Regions from separate parts of the Streptomyces sp. UH6 genome, predicted to be linked through region 2. Evidence: predicted binding sites of a transcription regulator. Region 2 holds the regulator's gene; the other holds the start of a gene.

Region 1 (6,179 bases), on a different contig from region 2:
CTTGACCAGGTAGTCGACCAGACCGGGGTGGCGCAGTTCCAGGGCGACCTTGCGGTCGTCCTGCGCGGGGATGAAGGCCACCTGCCGGTCGAAGATGATCAGACGGTCGACCAGTTCCCGCGCGGTGCGGAACTCCATGTCGGTGTCGTTCATCATCCGCGCGTAGTTGAGGGTGCCGGGACTGTGGCGCGCGGTGTGCTGGTAGAGCACGCGGGCCACGATGCCGCGCGGCGCCTCCTGGGCGAGCCGGAACGACGTGGTGAGGGCCGGTTCGCTCCGCCCGCCGCCGGGCTGGACGGAGAGGATCTCCTGGCGGCAGTTGGACTGGGCCAGCCGGATCGCCTCGTTGATCCGCTCGACGCCCTCCAGCACGGTGATGGCGTGGGTGGTGGGCCGGCTGTGGGTGGCGATGGAGAGGAACGGCTCGAAGGCCTGGGCGAGCTGGACGGCTTGCTCACGCCGCTGCCGGATGTCCCGCTCGAGCGGCAGCAGCCGTTGCGAGAGGGCGGTCATCGGCGGCACCGGCCGGAGCCACGCGGAGTCGTCGGGGTCCGGCTGGAGCAGAGCGAACTCCAGCAGGCATGGCGCGGTTTCGGCCTCCGAGCGACGGATGCGGCCAAGGCGCAGCGAATCGGCGTAGAGCCGTCGGCCATCCGCGCACAGATCCTCCATCCCGTGGGGATGCGCCCCTGTTGTGTCGGTATGTCCCAAATCTCCGCCCCCCAGGGTCATGAACGTGCAGGAACATGATGCATCTTCGAACTGGCCATCGTGTGCCGGTATGCGCCATCGTCTGATGCGGCGGGGGATCGAATTGGGAAGTGAGGACGAAGCCCATCATGTGCAAGAGATTGCTTCTCTCGGCGCTTGCTGTCGCCTTCTCGGCGGGTGCGATCCTCGGCGTCGCCGGCCCGGCCGACTGGGGCTGGAGCAGCCCGGGCGCCGACAGCGGCAGTGTCCAGGCCGACTGGTCCTGGGACGTCGTGACGGCCGACCCCGCCGGGTACCACGCCGAGGCGGGCGCGGGAGCATGAGCACGCCGCCGGACGACCGCTCGTTCCGTCGCGAGATGGCCGTGGCCTACCGGTCCGGCTGGCACTTCGTCGACCTGGTCACCGCGATCCCGCACGCCGGCGACTCCCTGATGGTCACCGTCTTCGGGGAGCCGGTCGTGGTGACGCGCGACGAGGAGGAGGACGTGCGGGCGTACCGATGCCTGCGGCGCCCCCGTGGAGCGCCGCAGCCGGTTCGATGCGCCATCCGGTATGGAATGATCTTCGTGAACCTGGACCAAAGGGACCACCGGGAGTTCACCCCCCAAGAACTGCCCGGCGTTCCATCAGCCACCCCCCGCAGTGCCTGAAGCGATACCCCCAACTTTCCACGATCGCTCAGGCGCTTCCCCCCGGCAGCGGCGCCACCGTGACCTGAACACGGTGGCGCCGCTGTCGTGTGTCCGCAGGTACTCCCGCGGACGCCTCCCGCGGGAACTCCTCCGGTCGTCCGCGCATTGAGTGGAATAGACTCAACTTTGTGGACGTTGGCCGCGTCAGAACGGGTAACCGACGCGTGAGTGCGTACGCGGTCGTGACGCAGGGCAATCGTGACGCCGGGCCGTCGTGACGTAGAGCGGTCGTGACGCAGGCGAGGGAGGAGACACCGGACGTGGACGCCGAGCTGACCAACAGGAGCCGGGAGGCGCTGAACGCGGCGAGCAGCCGCGCGGTGACCGAAGGGCACCCGGACCTGACGCCCGCCCATCTTCTGCTGGCGCTCCTGGAGGGCCAGGAGAACGAGAACATCGTGGACCTGCTGGCCGCCGTGGAGGCCGACCTCGCGGCCGTGCGGCAGGGCACGGAGCGGGTGCTGGCCGGTCTGCCCAGCGTGACCGGGTCGACGGTCGCGCCGCCCCAGCCCAACCGTGAGCTGCTGGCCGTGGTCGCGGACGCCGGGCAGCGGGCCAAGGAGCTGGGCGACGAGTACATCTCCACGGAGCACCTGCTGATCGGCGTCGCCGACAAGGGCGGTGCGGCCGGCGACGTACTCTCCCGGCAGGGAGCCGACGCGAAGAAGCTGCTGGACGCGTTCCAGAGGAGCAGGGGAGGACGCCGGGTGACGACCCCGGACCCGGAGGGTCAGTACAAGGCGCTGGAGAAGTTCGGCACCGACTTCACCGCCGCCGCCCGCGAGGGCAAGCTCGACCCGGTCATCGGCCGGGACCACGAGATCCGCCGCGTGGTGCAGGTGCTGTCGCGGCGCACCAAGAACAACCCGGTGCTCATCGGCGAGCCCGGCGTCGGCAAGACCGCCGTCGTCGAGGGCCTCGCCCAGCGGATCGTGAAGGGGGACGTGCCCGAGTCGCTGAAGAACAAGCGGCTGGTGGCGCTGGACCTCGGCGCGATGGTCGCGGGCGCCAAGTACCGCGGCGAGTTCGAGGAGCGGCTGAAGACGGTGCTCGCCGAGATCAAGGACTCGGACGGGCAGATCATCACCTTCATCGACGAGCTGCACACCGTGGTCGGCGCGGGTGCCGGCGGCGACTCGGCGATGGACGCGGGCAACATGCTCAAGCCGATGCTGGCCCGCGGCGAGCTGCGGATGGTCGGCGCCACGACGCTCGACGAGTACCGGGAGCGGATCGAGAAGGACCCCGCCCTGGAGCGGCGCTTCCAGCAGGTGCTGGTCGCCGAGCCGTCGGTCGAGGACACCATCGCCATCCTGCGCGGACTCAAGGGCCGCTACGAGGCGCACCACAAGGTGCAGATCAACGACAGCGCGCTGGTCGCCGCGGCCACCCTCTCCGACCGCTACATCACCTCCCGCTTCCTGCCCGACAAGGCGATCGACCTGGTCGACGAGGCGGCCTCCCGGCTGCGCATGGAGATCGACTCCTCCCCGGTGGAGATCGACGAGCTCCAGCGCTCCGTCGACCGGCTGCGGATGGAGGAGCTGGCGCTCTCCAAGGAGACCGACCAGGCATCCAAGGAGCGGCTGGAGCGGCTGCGGCGCGACCTCGCCGACCGGGAGGAGGAGCTGCGCGGCCTCAACGCCCGCTGGGAGAAGGAGAAGCAGTCCCTCAACCGGGTCGGTGAGCTGAAGGAGAAGCTGGACGAGCTGCGCGGCCAGGCCGAACGGGCCCAGCGTGACGGCGACTTCGACACCGCCTCCAAGCTGCTCTACGGCGAGATCCCGTCACTGGAGCGCGAGCTGGAGGCCGCCTCCGAGGCCGAGGCGGAGGTCACCCAGGCCGACACCATGGTCAAGGAGGAGGTCGGCCCGGACGACATCGCGGACGTGGTCGGCTCCTGGACGGGCATCCCCGCCGGGCGGCTGCTGGAGGGCGAGACGCACAAGCTGCTCCGCATGGAGGAGGAGCTGGGCCGCCGCCTGATCGGCCAGAAGCAGGCCGTGGCGGCCGTCTCCGACGCGGTGCGCCGTACCCGGGCCGGCATCGCCGACCCGGACCGGCCGACCGGCTCGTTCCTCTTCCTCGGCCCGACCGGCGTCGGCAAGACCGAACTCGCCAAGGCGCTCGCGGACTTCCTCTTCGACGACGAGCGGGCGATGGTCCGCATCGACATGTCGGAGTACAGCGAGAAGCACAGCGTGGCCCGGCTGGTCGGCGCGCCCCCCGGGTACGTCGGCTACGAGGAGGGCGGCCAGCTCACCGAGGCGGTGCGGCGGCGGCCGTACAGCGTCGTCCTGCTGGACGAGGTGGAGAAGGCGCACCCGGAGGTCTTCGACATCCTGCTCCAGGTCCTCGACGACGGCCGCCTCACCGACGGCCAGGGCCGCACGGTCGACTTCCGCAACACCATCCTGATCCTCACCTCCAACCTGGGCAGCCAGTTCCTGGTGGACCCGCTGACCAGCGAGGAGACCAAGCGGGAGCAGGTGCTGGAGGTCGTGCGGGCGTCGTTCAAGCCGGAGTTCCTGAACCGGCTGGACGACCTGGTCGTCTTCTCCGCGCTCACCAAGGCGGAGCTGGAGCGGATCGCCGAGCTCCAGATCGGGCGTCTCGCGAAGCGGCTGGCGGAGCGGCGGCTCACGCTCGACATCACGCCGGCCGCCCTCGCCTGGCTCGCGGAGAAGGGGCTCGACCCCGCGTACGGCGCCCGCCCGCTGCGTCGTCTGATCCAGACGGCGATCGGCGACAGCCTGGCCAAGGAGATCATCTCCGGGGAGATCAAGGACGGCGACACCGTCCGCGTCGACCGCGCCCCCGAGGCGGGCGCGGGCCTCACGGTCACCGCGGGCTGACGAGGCACCGCCCCGGGGATCACTCCGGGGCGGTACCCGTCCTGGTCCCGGTCCGGTCCCGGCCGCGGAGGCGCGGGCGGGACCGCGGCGCCGTGCGCTCAGATCCCCATCGCCCACCACGTCACGGTGGAGGTCCCGTCCGCGTGGGGCGTCACCTCCACGCGGACGGTGGACGCCCTGTCGGAGGTCTCCTCGAAGCCGACCTCCAGGTGCAGGACGTGGTCGCCGTCCGTCCAGGGCTCCTCGTCCGGGTAGTTGTCGGCCACCCAGGACCGCGCCTGGTCCGCCGGGAGGCGGAAGGTGACGTCGTAGGTGGTCATGTCCCACGTCCCGACCTCGCACCTGAGGTCCGTGGCCCGGGCCGGCGGCGGGCCGGCCGCGCCGTAGGCCAAGGCCTCGCCGCAGTCCGCCTCGGACGGTGAGGAGGCCACCATGACGGCGACGGACATCAGGAGTGACAGCAGGAGCACCGCCGCCAGCGCGAGCACGACGATCAGCGTGCCGCTCGGCCGCTTGTCCGGATCCCTCATCCTGCACCTTCCGCCACCTCTCCGACCGGGTCGGATCACGCCACGTACGACGCCCCGAGCGGCCCAGGGGTTGCAGGGACCCGCCCCCCGTGGGGGAGACTGGCGGGAGATCCATACGAAGGGAAAATTACGGTGAGCATCGACCCGTCCTCGATTCCGAACTTCGGGGGCCAGGGGGACCAGCCCCAGCCGCAGCAGGGACCGGCGGGCCCCGTTGTCCCGGATCAGGACCTGGTGAAGCAGCTTCTCGAGCAGATGGAGCTGAAGTTCGTGGTGGACGACGAGGGTGACCTCGCCGCCCCGTGGGAGAACTTCCGCACGTACTTCATGTTCCGCGGCGAGAACGAGCAGGCCATCTTCTCGGTGCGGACGTTCTACGACCGCCCGCACGGCATCGAGGCCAAGCCGCAGCTCCTCGAGGCCATCGACGACTGGAACCGCCGCACCCTGTGGCCCAAGGTCTACACCCACACCCACGACGACGGCACGGTCCGCCTGATCGGCGAGGCCCAGATGCTGATCGGCATGGGCGTCAGCCTGGAGCACTTCGTGTCCTCCACGGTCAGCTGGGTCCGCGCGGCCATCGAGTTCGACCGGCACCTGGTGGAGACGCTGGGCCTGGAGCAGGAGGTCGACGAGGCGGACAAGCCCGACGACGAGGAGTGAGCCCCGGGCCGTGGGCGCCCGTGCCTCCAGGGCTTCAGGCGCCCAGGCCCTCAGAGGGGCGACGTCGCCATGACGACGAGGTACGCCCCGTAGGCGAACGACAGCCCGGCCAGGGCCGTGACCACCAGCGTCGCGTGCCGGGGCCGGGCTCTCGCCGTCCTGGTCAGCGCCGCCGCGAGGGGCAGCAGCAGCGGGAAGGCGGGCAGCAGGAACCGCGGCTTGGACGCGAAGTAGCCGGAGCCGCCCACCGCGACGAGCACCAGCACCGCGCTGTAGACCACCAGCGGCAGCGGCGCGCGGTCGGCGATCAGCAGACCGAGGAGCAGCAGCGCCAGCAGGATCACCGCCAGCGCCACCGTGAACAGCAGCTTGTCCGGGTGGCGCAGCAGGTGGCCGACGAACTCCAGGTTGCCCCGGCCGAAGTCGAAGACCGAGCCCCACCTGCGCTGGACGGCGAGGTAGCCGCCCAGCGGATCACCCTCCCGGAGGCCGGCCCACAGGACGAACCCCACCCACCCGAGGGGCGCCAGGGCCGTTCCCGTCAGCGGTTTCCACAGGCTGTGGAAGGAGGCGCGCCGCTGCCGGAGCAGGGTGACCGCGTGCCACCCGGCGGTCACCGCCACCGCCGCCGCGACGGCCAGGCCGTTGGGCCGCGACAGCCCGGCCAGACAGGCCAGCGCGCCGGCCCACAGCCAGCGCCCGGTCATCGTCGCGTACAGGGCC
Region 2 (10,858 bases):
CGCTACTGCGCCGGCTGCGGCTCCGGCGCCTCCTCGGTCTCCGCCTCGCCCGCCGGGTCGCCGGGGGTCTTGACGGACTCCAGCAGGAGCTGGGCGACGTCCACGACCTGGATCGACTCCTTGGCCTTGCCGTCGTTCTTCTTGCCGTTGACCGAGTCGGTCAGCATGACCAGGCAGAACGGGCAGGCGGTGGAGACGATGTCCGGGTTGAGGGAGAGGGCCTCGTCGACGCGCTCGTTGTTGATGCGCTTGCCGATCCGCTCCTCCATCCACATCCGCGCGCCGCCGGCGCCGCAGCAGAAGCCGCGCTCCTTGTGGCGGTGCATCTCCTCGTTCCGCAGACCGGGGACGTTGGCGATGATCTCGCGCGGGGGCGTGTAGATCTTGTTGTGGCGGCCCAGGTAGCAGGGGTCGTGGTAGGTGATCAGACCCTCGACCGGGGTGACCGGGATCAGCTTGCCCTCGTCGATCAGGTGCTGGAGCAGCTGGGTGTGGTGGATGACCTCGTAGTCACCGCCGAGCTGCGGGTACTCGTTGCCGATCGTGTTGAGGCAGTGCGGGCAGGTCGCGACGATCTTCTTCGCGGACTTCGGCTTCTTCGACTCGGCCGTGACCTTGCCGTCGTCGTCCATCTCCTCGCCGAACGCCATGTTCAGCGCCATGACGTTCTCCATGCCGAGCTCCTGGAACAGGGGCTCGTTGCCGAGGCGGCGGGCGGAGTCGCCGGTGCACTTCTCGTCGCCGCCCATGATGGCGAACTTGACGCCCGCGATGTGCAGCAGCTCGGCGAAGGCCTTGGTGGTCTTCTTGGCGCGGTCCTCCAGGGCGCCGGCGCAGCCGACCCAGTAGAGGTACTCGACCTCGGTGAGGTCCTCGATGTCCTTGCCGACGACCGGGACCTCGAACTCGACCTCCTTGAGCCACTCCAGGCGCTGCTTCTTCGCCAGGCCCCAGGGGTTGCCCTTCTTCTCCAGGTTCTTGAGCATCGTGCCCGCCTCGGACGGGAACGCGGACTCGATCATGACCTGGTAGCGGCGCATGTCGACGATGTGGTCGACGTGCTCGATGTCCACCGGGCACTGCTCGACGCAGGCACCGCAGGTGGTGCAGGACCACAGGACGTCCGGGTCGATGACGCCGTTCTCCTCGAGCGTCCCGATCAGCGGGCGCTCGGCCTCCGCGAGGGCGGCCGCGGGAACGTCCTTGAGCTGCTCCTCGGAGGCCTTCTCCTCGCCCTCCATGGTCTTGCCGCCGCCGGCCAGCAGGTACGGGGCCTTGGCGTGCATGTTGTCGCGCAGCGACATGATCAGCAGCTTCGGCGAGAGCGGCTTGCCGGTGTTCCAGGCGGGGCACTGCGACTGGCAGCGGCCGCACTCGGTGCAGGTGGAGAAGTCCAGCAGGCCCTTCCAGGAGAACTGCTCGACCTGGGAGACGCCGAAGACGTCGTCCTCACCGGGGTCGGCGAAGTCGATCTCCTTGCCGCCGGAGGTCATCGGCTGGAGGGCGCCCAGCGCGGTGGAGCCGTCGGCGTTGCGCTTGAACCAGATGTTGGGGAAGGCCAGGAAGCGGTGCCAGGCGACACCCATGTCCGTCCGCAGCGAGACCACGATCATCCAGATGAAGGACGTCCCGATCTTGATCATCGCGAAGAGGTAGATCAGGTTCTGCAGCGTCGGGACGCTCAGCCCGTCGAAGGCCAGGACCAGCGGGTACGAGGCGAAGTACGCGGGCTCGTAGTGCGGGATGTCCAGCAGGGCGCCCTCGAGGCCGCGCAGCATCATGATCGCGAGGCCGATGGTCAGGATGACCGTCTCGACGAAGTACGCCTGGCCGGCGTTGGACCCGGCGAAGCGGGACTTGCGGCCGGGGCGGGTCGCCTTGGAGAGCTGCCGGATCACGATCAGCGTCAGGATGCCGAGCGTCGTCATCGTGCCGATGAACTCGACGAACATCTCGAACGGCGTCCAGTGCCCGATGAACGGGATGGCCCAGTCGGCCTTGAAGAGCTGGCCGAACGCGGTGATGAGGGTGGGCACCAGCGAGAAGAAGCCGACGGCGACGAACCAGTGGGCGAAGCCCACGATTCCCCAGCGGTTCATCCGCGTGTGGCCGAGGAATTCCTTCACCAGCGTCACGCTGCGCTGGTAGGGGTTGTCGGTCCGGGTACCCGCGGGCACGGGCTGGCCGAGCCTGAAATACCGGACGAACTGACCGACGGCGCGTGCGAGCAGCGCAACGCCCACCACGGTCAGGACCAGCGACACGATGATCGCGGCGAGTTGCATGGGAGGCTCCTCGGGCCTGCGAGGTCTACGACTGAGCGACTGGCGGCTGAACCGAGCTGGACCGCTATTACTAAGCGGTAACTTATCCAGTCCGTTCGAGAGTATCCATATCTTGCGCCGCCCCGCAGCCGCCGGAGCGGTGATCTGCGTCGCTGAGGGTTACCTCAGTATCTCCCCGGGCAGGGGCGGAGGGGCGTCCGCCCTTCCCCGCGCCCTCGCCGCATCCCTCTGATGCCCGTCGCCGGCCGTCGTCCGGGCCCGTTCTCCGGCCTGTTGACGCGCCATGCGGACCTCGCCTCCGTAAAGTTGAGTCCAATCGACTCAGGTCTGTTGCCTCTGTCGGGAGGATGCGGCACACTTGAGCCTGTTCCACTCAAGTCAGCTGGAGGAAGATCACCATGGCACGTGCGGTCGGCATCGACCTGGGTACGACCAACTCGGTCGTCAGCGTTCTGGAGGGCGGTGAGCCCACCGTCATCACCAACGCCGAGGGCGCCAGGACCACGCCGTCCGTCGTCGCCTTCGCCAAGAACGGCGAGGTGCTCGTCGGCGAGGTCGCCAAGCGCCAGGCCGTCACCAACGTCGACAGGACCATCCGGTCGGTCAAGCGCCACATGGGCACCGACTGGAAGATCAACCTGGACGGCAAGGACTTCAACCCGCAGCAGATGTCCGCGTTCATCCTGCAGAAGCTGAAGCGGGACGCGGAGGCCTACCTGGGCGAGAAGGTGACCGACGCGGTCATCACCGTCCCGGCGTACTTCAACGACTCCGAGCGTCAGGCGACGAAGGAGGCCGGCGAGATCGCGGGCCTGAACGTCCTGCGCATCGTCAACGAGCCCACCGCGGCCGCGCTGGCGTACGGCCTCGACAAGGACGACCAGACCATCCTGGTCTTCGACCTCGGTGGCGGCACCTTCGACGTCTCGCTGCTGGAGATCGGCGACGGCGTCGTGGAGGTGAAGGCCACCAACGGCGACAACCACCTCGGTGGTGACGACTGGGACCAGCGCGTCGTCGACTACCTGGTCAAGCAGTTCCAGAACGCCCACGGCGTGGACCTGGCCAAGGACAAGATGGCCCTGCAGCGTCTGCGCGAGGCCGCCGAGAAGGCCAAGATCGAGCTGTCCTCGTCCACCGAGACCTCGATCAACCTGCCCTACATCACGGCGTCCGCCGAGGGCCCGCTGCACCTGGACGAGAAGCTCACCCGCGCCCAGTTCCAGCAGCTGACCTCGGACCTGCTGGAGCGCTGCAAGGTTCCGTTCCACAACGTCATCAAGGACGCCGGCATCGCGCTCAGCGAGATCGACCACGTCGTCCTCGTCGGTGGTTCGACCCGCATGCCCGCCGTCGCCGAGCTCGTCAAGGAGCTGACCGGCGGCAAGGAGGCCAACAAGGGCGTGAACCCGGACGAGGTCGTCGCCATCGGCGCCTCGCTCCAGGCCGGTGTCCTCAAGGGCGAGGTCAAGGACGTCCTGCTCCTCGACGTCACCCCGCTGTCCCTCGGCATCGAGACCAAGGGCGGCATCATGACCAAGCTGATCGAGCGCAACACCACGATCCCGACCAAGCGCTCCGAGATCTTCACGACGGCCGAGGACAACCAGCCGTCCGTGCAGATCCAGGTCTACCAGGGCGAGCGCGAGATCGCCGCGTACAACAAGAAGCTCGGCATGTTCGAGCTGACCGGCCTCCCGCCGGCCCCGCGCGGCGTCCCGCAGATCGAGGTCTCCTTCGACATCGACGCCAACGGCATCATGCACGTGACCGCGAAGGACCTGGGCACGGGCAAGGAGCAGAAGATGACCGTCACCGGCGGCTCCTCGCTGCCGAAGGACGAGGTCGACCGCATGCGTGAGGAGGCCGAGCGCTACGCGGAGGAGGACCACAAGCGCCGCGAGGCCGCCGAGACCCGCAACCAGGGCGAGCAGCTCGTCTACCAGACCGAGAAGTTCCTCAAGGACAACGAGGACAAGGTCCCGGCGGACGTGAAGACCGAGGTCGAGGGCGCCGTCGCCGAGCTGAAGGAGAAGCTCAAGGGCGAGGACGCCGCGGAGATCCGCACCGCCACCGAGAAGGTCGCGGCGGTCTCGCAGAAGCTCGGCCAGGCCATGTACGCCGACGCCCAGGGCGCCCAGGCGGCCGGCGGCGCCACCGACGGCGGCGACGCCAAGGCCGGCGACGACGACGTCGTGGACGCCGAGATCGTCGACGACGAGCGCAAGGACGGTGCCGCGTGACGGAGGAGACCCCGGGTTTTGACGAGAAGCCCGACGTCCCCTCCGGCACCGGCTCCGAAGACGCCGAGCCGCAGGCCGCCGGCTCCTCCGCCAAGGAGGAGCCGGCGGCCCCGGCCGGGGACGCGGCTCAGACCGCAGGCCTGACGGCACAGCTGGACCAGGCCCGCACCGCGCTCACCGAGCGCACCGCGGACCTCCAGCGGCTCCAGGCGGAGTTCCAGAACTACCGTCGTCGGGTCGAGCGCGACCGGATCGCGGTCCGGGAGGTCGCCGTGGCGAACCTCCTGACCGAGCTCCTGCCGGTGCTCGACGACATCGGGCGGGCCCGTGACCACAGCGAACTCGTCGGCGGCTTCAAGTCGGTGGCCGAGTCGCTGGAGACGGTGGCGGCCAAGATGGGCCTCCAGCAGTTCGGCAAGGAGGGCGAGCCCTTCGACCCGACGATCCACGAGGCGCTGATGCACTCCTACGCGCCGGACGTCACCGAGACGACCTGCGTGGGCATTCTGCAGCCCGGGTACAAGATCGGCGACCGGATCATCCGCCCCGCGCGGGTGGCCGTGGCCGAGCCGCAGCCGGGTGCGCAGACGGTCCAGGGGGAGGAGTCCGGCTCCGAGGACGCCACGTCCGAGGAGGCCGAGTCCGCCGACGCGGGCGAGAACAAGGAGAACGGTGGCCCGGACGAGGGCTGACGTGAGGCGGCGCGCCGTTGACCGGCGCGCCGGTGACGGACGGAAGGAGGGACGTCGGGGATGAGCACCAAGGACTTCATCGAGAAGGACTACTACAAGGTTCTCGGCGTCCCGAAGGACGCCACCGAGGCCGAGATCAAGAAGGCGTACCGGAAGCTCGCCCGCGAGTTCCACCCGGACGCCAACAAGGGCAACGCGGCGGCCGAGGAGCGCTTCAAGGAGATCTCCGAGGCCAACGACGTGCTCGGCGACCCCAAGCGGCGCAAGGAGTACGACGACGCCCGCCAGCTCTTCGGCAACGGCGGCTTCCGTCCGGGTCCGGGTGCTGCCGGAGGAACGTTCAACTTCGACCTGGGCGACCTCTTCGGGGGCGCCCAGGGCGGGGCCGGCGGCGGCGGTGGCGGTTTCGGCGGCGGTGGCGGGCTCGGTGACGTCTTCGGGGGCCTGTTCGGCAACCGCGGCGGCGCGCCGGGCGGCGCCCGCACGCAGCCGCGGCGCGGGCAGGACATCGAGTCCGAGGTGACGCTCAGCTTCACCGAGGCGGTGGACGGCGCGACCGTTCCGCTGCGGATGTCCAGCCAGGCGGCCTGCAAGGCATGCTCGGGCACCGGCGACAAGAACGGCACGCCCCGGGTGTGCCCGACCTGCGTCGGCACCGGGCAGGTGGCCCGCGGCTCGGGCGGCGGCTTCTCGCTGACCGACCCGTGTCCGGACTGCAAGGGCCGCGGCCTGATCGCGGAGAACCCCTGCGAGGTCTGCAAGGGCTCCGGCCGCGCCAAGTCCTCGCGCACGATGCAGGTCCGCATCCCCGCCGGGGTCAGCGACGGTCAGCGCATCCGCCTGCGCGGCAAGGGCGCGCCCGGCGAGCGGGGCGGCCCTGCGGGCGACCTGTACGTGGTCGTCCACGTGGACAAGCACCCGGTCTTCGGCCGCAAGGACGACAACCTGACGGTGACCGTGCCGGTGACGTACCCGGAGGCCGCCCTGGGCGGCGACATCCGCGTGCCGACCCTGGGCGGCCCGCCGGTCACCCTGAAGCTGCCCCCGGGCACGCCCAACGGGCGCACCATGCGCGCCCGCGGCAAGGGCGCGGTCCGCAAGGACGGCACCCGCGGCGACCTCCTGGTCACCGTCGAGGTGAGTGTTCCCAAGGACCTGTCGGGGAAGGCTCGGGACGCACTCGAGGCGTACCGCGAGGCGACCGCGGGGGAGGACCCGCGAGCGGAGCTGTTCGAAGCCGCGAAGGGAGCATGACGAGATGGACGGCCGTCGGCGCAATCCGTACGAACTGACCGAGGACACCCCGGTCTACGTCATCTCGGTGGCGGCCCAGCTGTCCGGCCTGCACCCGCAGACCCTGCGGCAGTACGACCGCCTCGGCCTGGTCTCCCCGGACCGCACGGCCGGGCGCGGCCGGCGGTACTCGGCCCGCGACATCCAGCTGCTCCGCCAGGTGCAGCAGCTGTCGCAGGACGAGGGCATCAACCTGGCGGGGATCAAGCGGATCATCGAGCTGGAGAACCAGGTCGCCGCCCTCCAGTCCCGCGTCGCGGAACTCCAGTCCGCGGTCGAGGGCGCGGCGGCGACGATCCGGGCCCGCGAGGCGGCGGTGCACGCCTCCTACCGGCGGGACCTGGTTCCGTACCAGGAGGCGGCCCGCACCAGCGCGCTGGTGGTCTGGCGCCCGCCGACGCGGCGCGATTCCTAGCGGTGCGCGCGGGCGCGCGGCGGAAGCCCGTAAAGGCCGGAAGCCCGAAGGGGCCGGAGGACCGTGAGGTCCTCCGGCCCCTTCGCCGTGTGCGCGGTGCGCGCGGACGGACGGAGGCGCGGCTCAGTCCTGGTCGTACCGGACGGCGTACGTGTGGACGGCCGGGAGCTCCGTGCCGTCCGCGCGGACGCCGACCACCTCGTACCAGCTGACGGTGCCGGCCGGCTGCGTGGCGTCGTCGTAGCGGATCCAGCTCTGCGTGCCGCCCGCGACGCTGCCCAGGTACTGGTAGGAGTCCCCGTCCCAGCGGCTCACCCGGTACGTGGTGATCTCCGCGCAGTCGGCGACGCCCGAGCAGAACCAGGTCGCCGGGACCACGCCGGGACCGCCGGTGCGCGGGCTCGAGGTCAGCGGGCCGGACGCCGTGACGACCGGGTCACCGGGCAGCACGACGAGTTCGGTGACGGTCACGGTGGCGACGCCCGGGTCGTCCGCCGCGAGCACGTTGCCGAACTCGTCCACGGCACGGACCGAGTAGAGGGCCGTCTCCCCGTCCGGGAGGCCCGGGCAGAGCCTGGCGCCCAGGAACCCGTTCACGTGCGTGCAGGAGACCTCCTGCCACCGGACCGTGCCGTCCTCGCCCGTGAGGCCGCGCATGACGCGGTAGGACGCGATGTCGTCGTCCGGCACGTCCCACTTCAGCAGCACGCCGTCGGTGCGGGGCGTCGCCGTCAGGCCGGTGAGCGGGGCCGGCGGGGTGCGGTCGCTGGTGTACACCGTCACCGGCGTGGACCGGGCGGAGGGGTTGCCCCGGCCGTCGGTGACGCCCGTCGTGTAGGTGTACGTGCTGTCGGGAGCCACGGACGTGTCGACGCAGCTGAAGGTCATCTCGCCGTCGTCCGTGCTGTACGGGGCGTCCAGGTAGGTGACGTCGTCGTCGTTGCACCGGACCTCGACGGTCTCCGCGTCCGCCCCCGTCCCGTGCGTCCGGTACACGTACACCCGTGCGTCGTTGTCGAGCTCGTCCCGGAGCGGGAGCTCCGGCGTCCGGAAGGTCAGGAAGACCGCGCCGGGACGGACCAGGGCCTTCAGCCCGTAGGGCGCGGCCGGCGGGGTGCGGTCGACGCCGTCGGCGACGGAGGGGGCGGAGAGGGCGCCCGGATTGCCCGCGGCGTCGTAGCCGCGCACCAGGTAGGTCCCGGAGAAGTGGGCCTGGTCGAGGAGAGTGGTCCGGCCCGTGACCTCGCCCGCCTTCGTCCGCTCCCCGGTCTGCGGGTCCTGCCGCAGCACCTCGTAGCGGGTGGCGTCCGGGACCGCGTTCCAGTGCAGCTGGACGCCGTACAGGTCGGTCGCCGCGACGAGCCCGGAGGGCGCGGCCGGGCCGGTGCGGTCGACCGTGGTGACGCCCTTGTCGGCGGTGCCGGAGGAGACGTTGCCCGCCTTGTCGTAGGCGCGGACCTCGTAGTAGTAGAGCTTGCCGTCCTTGGGCGGGGTGTCGGTGTACGACGTGGACGTCGTGGTGGCCAGCGGCTTCGCCGGGTAGGAGCCGCCCTGGACACGGCGGAAGACCTGGTAGCCGGCGAGGTCCATCTCCGGGCTCTTCGTCCAGGACAGCTTCGCCCGGTACGTGCCGGTGTCGTACGTCAGCGCCGCGCCGCCCGGCGTCAGCGGCTTGACCTTGTCCACGCTCGCCGTGGTGCGCGGGGTGTAGGCGAACTTGACGTTCGCGGAGCCGGTCCAGTTGACGAAGTCGATCCGCAGGGAGTGCTTGCCCGAGGGGATGGTGAGGTTGACCGTCTTGGAGACGGTGGTGGAGACGTTCTTCCAGAGGTCGACCTTGCGGACCCCGTCGAGGTAGAGGCGGATGCCGTCACGCGAGGACGCGGTGAAGGTGAAGGGACCGCCGGAGCCGAAGTCGCGGGTCACCGACCAGCGGACGCCGAAGTTGTTGCTGGGCAGGCCGGACGTGGGCGCCCCGGTTCCCCAGTTCTGGTCGATCTTGCTGTCGCAGTCGGTCTTCTTCGGCGTGCCGGAGAAGGAGGTGTTCGCGAAGAACTGCCGCTTGAACACGGGGGAGGCGCAGGTCACCGCCGCCGACGAGGCGGTGGCCGCCGCGCCGAGCAGGCCACCGGTGGTGGCGAGGACCACCGCGGCGGCGGTGGCGGCACGGGCCGGGGATGTGCGGTTCACGGTCGGGGAACTCCTGGGGGTCCGTCGGGGGCCGTCCGTCAGGACGGCCGTGAGACATGACTCATGGGAGGCCGGAGAGGTTGTGCCGCTCGTGTGTGATCTTGGAGCCGGATCCATGGGGCACCCAGGGAGACGTGTGAAGGCGCACTGGCTATGATTCCGCTCTGTCATCACACGAGCCGCAGAACACCACTCCGGTCACGGCAACGGCCGATTCCGCTTCGCGCCGTCCCGACCTTGACGTGCCGGCCGGATCGTCGTGAGGCGCCCTGAACCCGAACGCAGAAGTGGGCTCCCGAATGCGTCGCTATGCCATATCCGTGGCCGCCGTCACGCTGTCCTTGTCGCTCGCCGCGTGTGGCAGCGGCCAGGGGACGGACGACGGCGGCGACCTGGCCGATCCCAACGACATCACCATCGGCCTGCTGATGCCGGAGAAGAAGATCGCCCGGTACGAGCTGTTCGACTTCCCGATGTTCCAGGCGAAGGTCGAGGAGCTCACCGAGGACAAGGGCAAGGTCCGCTACGCCAACGCCAACGGCGACCAGGCCGAGCAGAACCGCCAGATGCGCGCGATGGTCGAGGACGAGATCGACATCATCGTCGTGGACCCGGTGGACGCCAAGAAGGTCGCCCCGGAGGTGACCAACGCCAAGGAGGCGGGCATCCCGGTCATCGCCTACGACCGGCTGGCCGAGGGCCCGGTGGACGCGTACGTGTCCTTCGACAACACCGTGGTGGGCGAGGTCCAGGGCCGTTCCCTGGCCGAGGCGGCGCCCGGCGGCAAGATCGTGATGATGAACGGCTCGCCCGCCGACCCGAACGCCGCGATGTTCAAGGAAGGCGCGAAGGGCGAGCTGACCGGCCAGGACGTCGTCAAGGAGTACGACACCGACGGCTGGGACCCGGAGCAGGCGCGGAAGAACATGGCCGAGGCCATCGAGGCGGTCGGCGCCGAGGAGATCGACGGTGTGCTCTCCGCCAACGACGGCATGGCCGGCGGTGTGGTGGCGGCGCTGAAGGCGGCGGGAGTCACCGACATGCCGCCGATCACCGGCCAGGACGCCGACCTCGAGGCGGTGCAGCGCATCATCACCGGTGAGCAGTACATGACGGTGTACAAGCCGTACCCGAACGAGGCCGAGGCCGCGGCCGAGATGGCCGTCGCGAAGGTCCGCGGTCACGACATCCAGTTCGACGCGCTGACCCGTGACTCGGTGAGCAGCCCCACCCACAAGGACATCCCGGCGGCGCTCGTCCCCGTGGTCGAACTGACCCGGGACAACATCAAGAAGACCATCGTCGCCGACGGCATCCACACGGTGGACGACATCTGCACGCCGAAGCTCCAGGCCGCCTGCCAGGCCGCCAAGCTGCTCTGACGCCTCCCGACACCGACCGGCCCCGATGCCCATCGGGGCCGGTTGCGTATTGCGGCACGGGTCCACGGCCGCGCATAGTGGCGCTGCGAACAGGAGTGGCTACCGGGGGTGGAGAAATGGATGACCGGTGAGGCTGCCGCCGTCCGCGCGCACCAGGGGCACCCGCACGGTCCCGAGCGTCTCTGCGAGGAGGGCGACCGGGTGTACTCCCGGGCCGTCCGCAGGGGTCGGGTGCCGCGGCGGGAGGCGGACGCGGTGCCCTGCCTGCTCGACCTGGCGCTCCTGCACCCCGACCCCGACGACCTGGCCTGGCTGCTGCCGACGGCCCCGCAGGAGGTCATGACGCGGCTGCTGCGTG

What was found. The regulator HspR, encoded in region 2, represses chaperone genes until heat shock. The targets are predictions, from matches to a motif close to TTGAGNNNNNNNNNCTCAA.
Region 1: a site for HspR is predicted at 1,511-1,529, ahead of clpB (ATP-dependent chaperone ClpB). Genes of this name have one in related genera too.

The regions. Positions count from the first base shown of each region.
Region 1 covers NZ_JACADT010000257.1:83-6,261, reverse strand. The annotation lists gene HW445_RS14630 (helix-turn-helix transcriptional regulator) at 1-672, opposite strand, end outside; gene HW445_RS14625 (hypothetical protein) at 840-1,034, shown strand; gene HW445_RS14620 (hypothetical protein) at 1,031-1,363, shown strand; gene clpB (ATP-dependent chaperone ClpB) at 1,666-4,260, shown strand; gene HW445_RS14610 (hypothetical protein) at 4,359-4,790, opposite strand; gene HW445_RS14605 (YbjN domain-containing protein) at 4,923-5,456, shown strand; partial or broken gene HW445_RS14600 (hypothetical protein) at 5,507-6,179, opposite strand, start outside.
Region 2 covers NZ_JACADT010000035.1:707-11,564, reverse strand. The annotation lists gene HW445_RS04690 ((Fe-S)-binding protein) at 3-2,285, opposite strand; gene dnaK (molecular chaperone DnaK) at 2,684-4,528, shown strand; gene grpE (nucleotide exchange factor GrpE) at 4,525-5,220, shown strand; gene dnaJ (molecular chaperone DnaJ) at 5,281-6,474, shown strand; gene HW445_RS04670 (heat shock protein transcriptional repressor HspR) at 6,479-6,928, shown strand; gene HW445_RS04665 (PA14 domain-containing protein) at 7,052-9,118, opposite strand; gene HW445_RS04660 (sugar ABC transporter substrate-binding protein) at 9,418-10,500, shown strand; partial or broken gene HW445_RS04655 (helix-turn-helix transcriptional regulator) at 10,621-10,858, shown strand, end outside.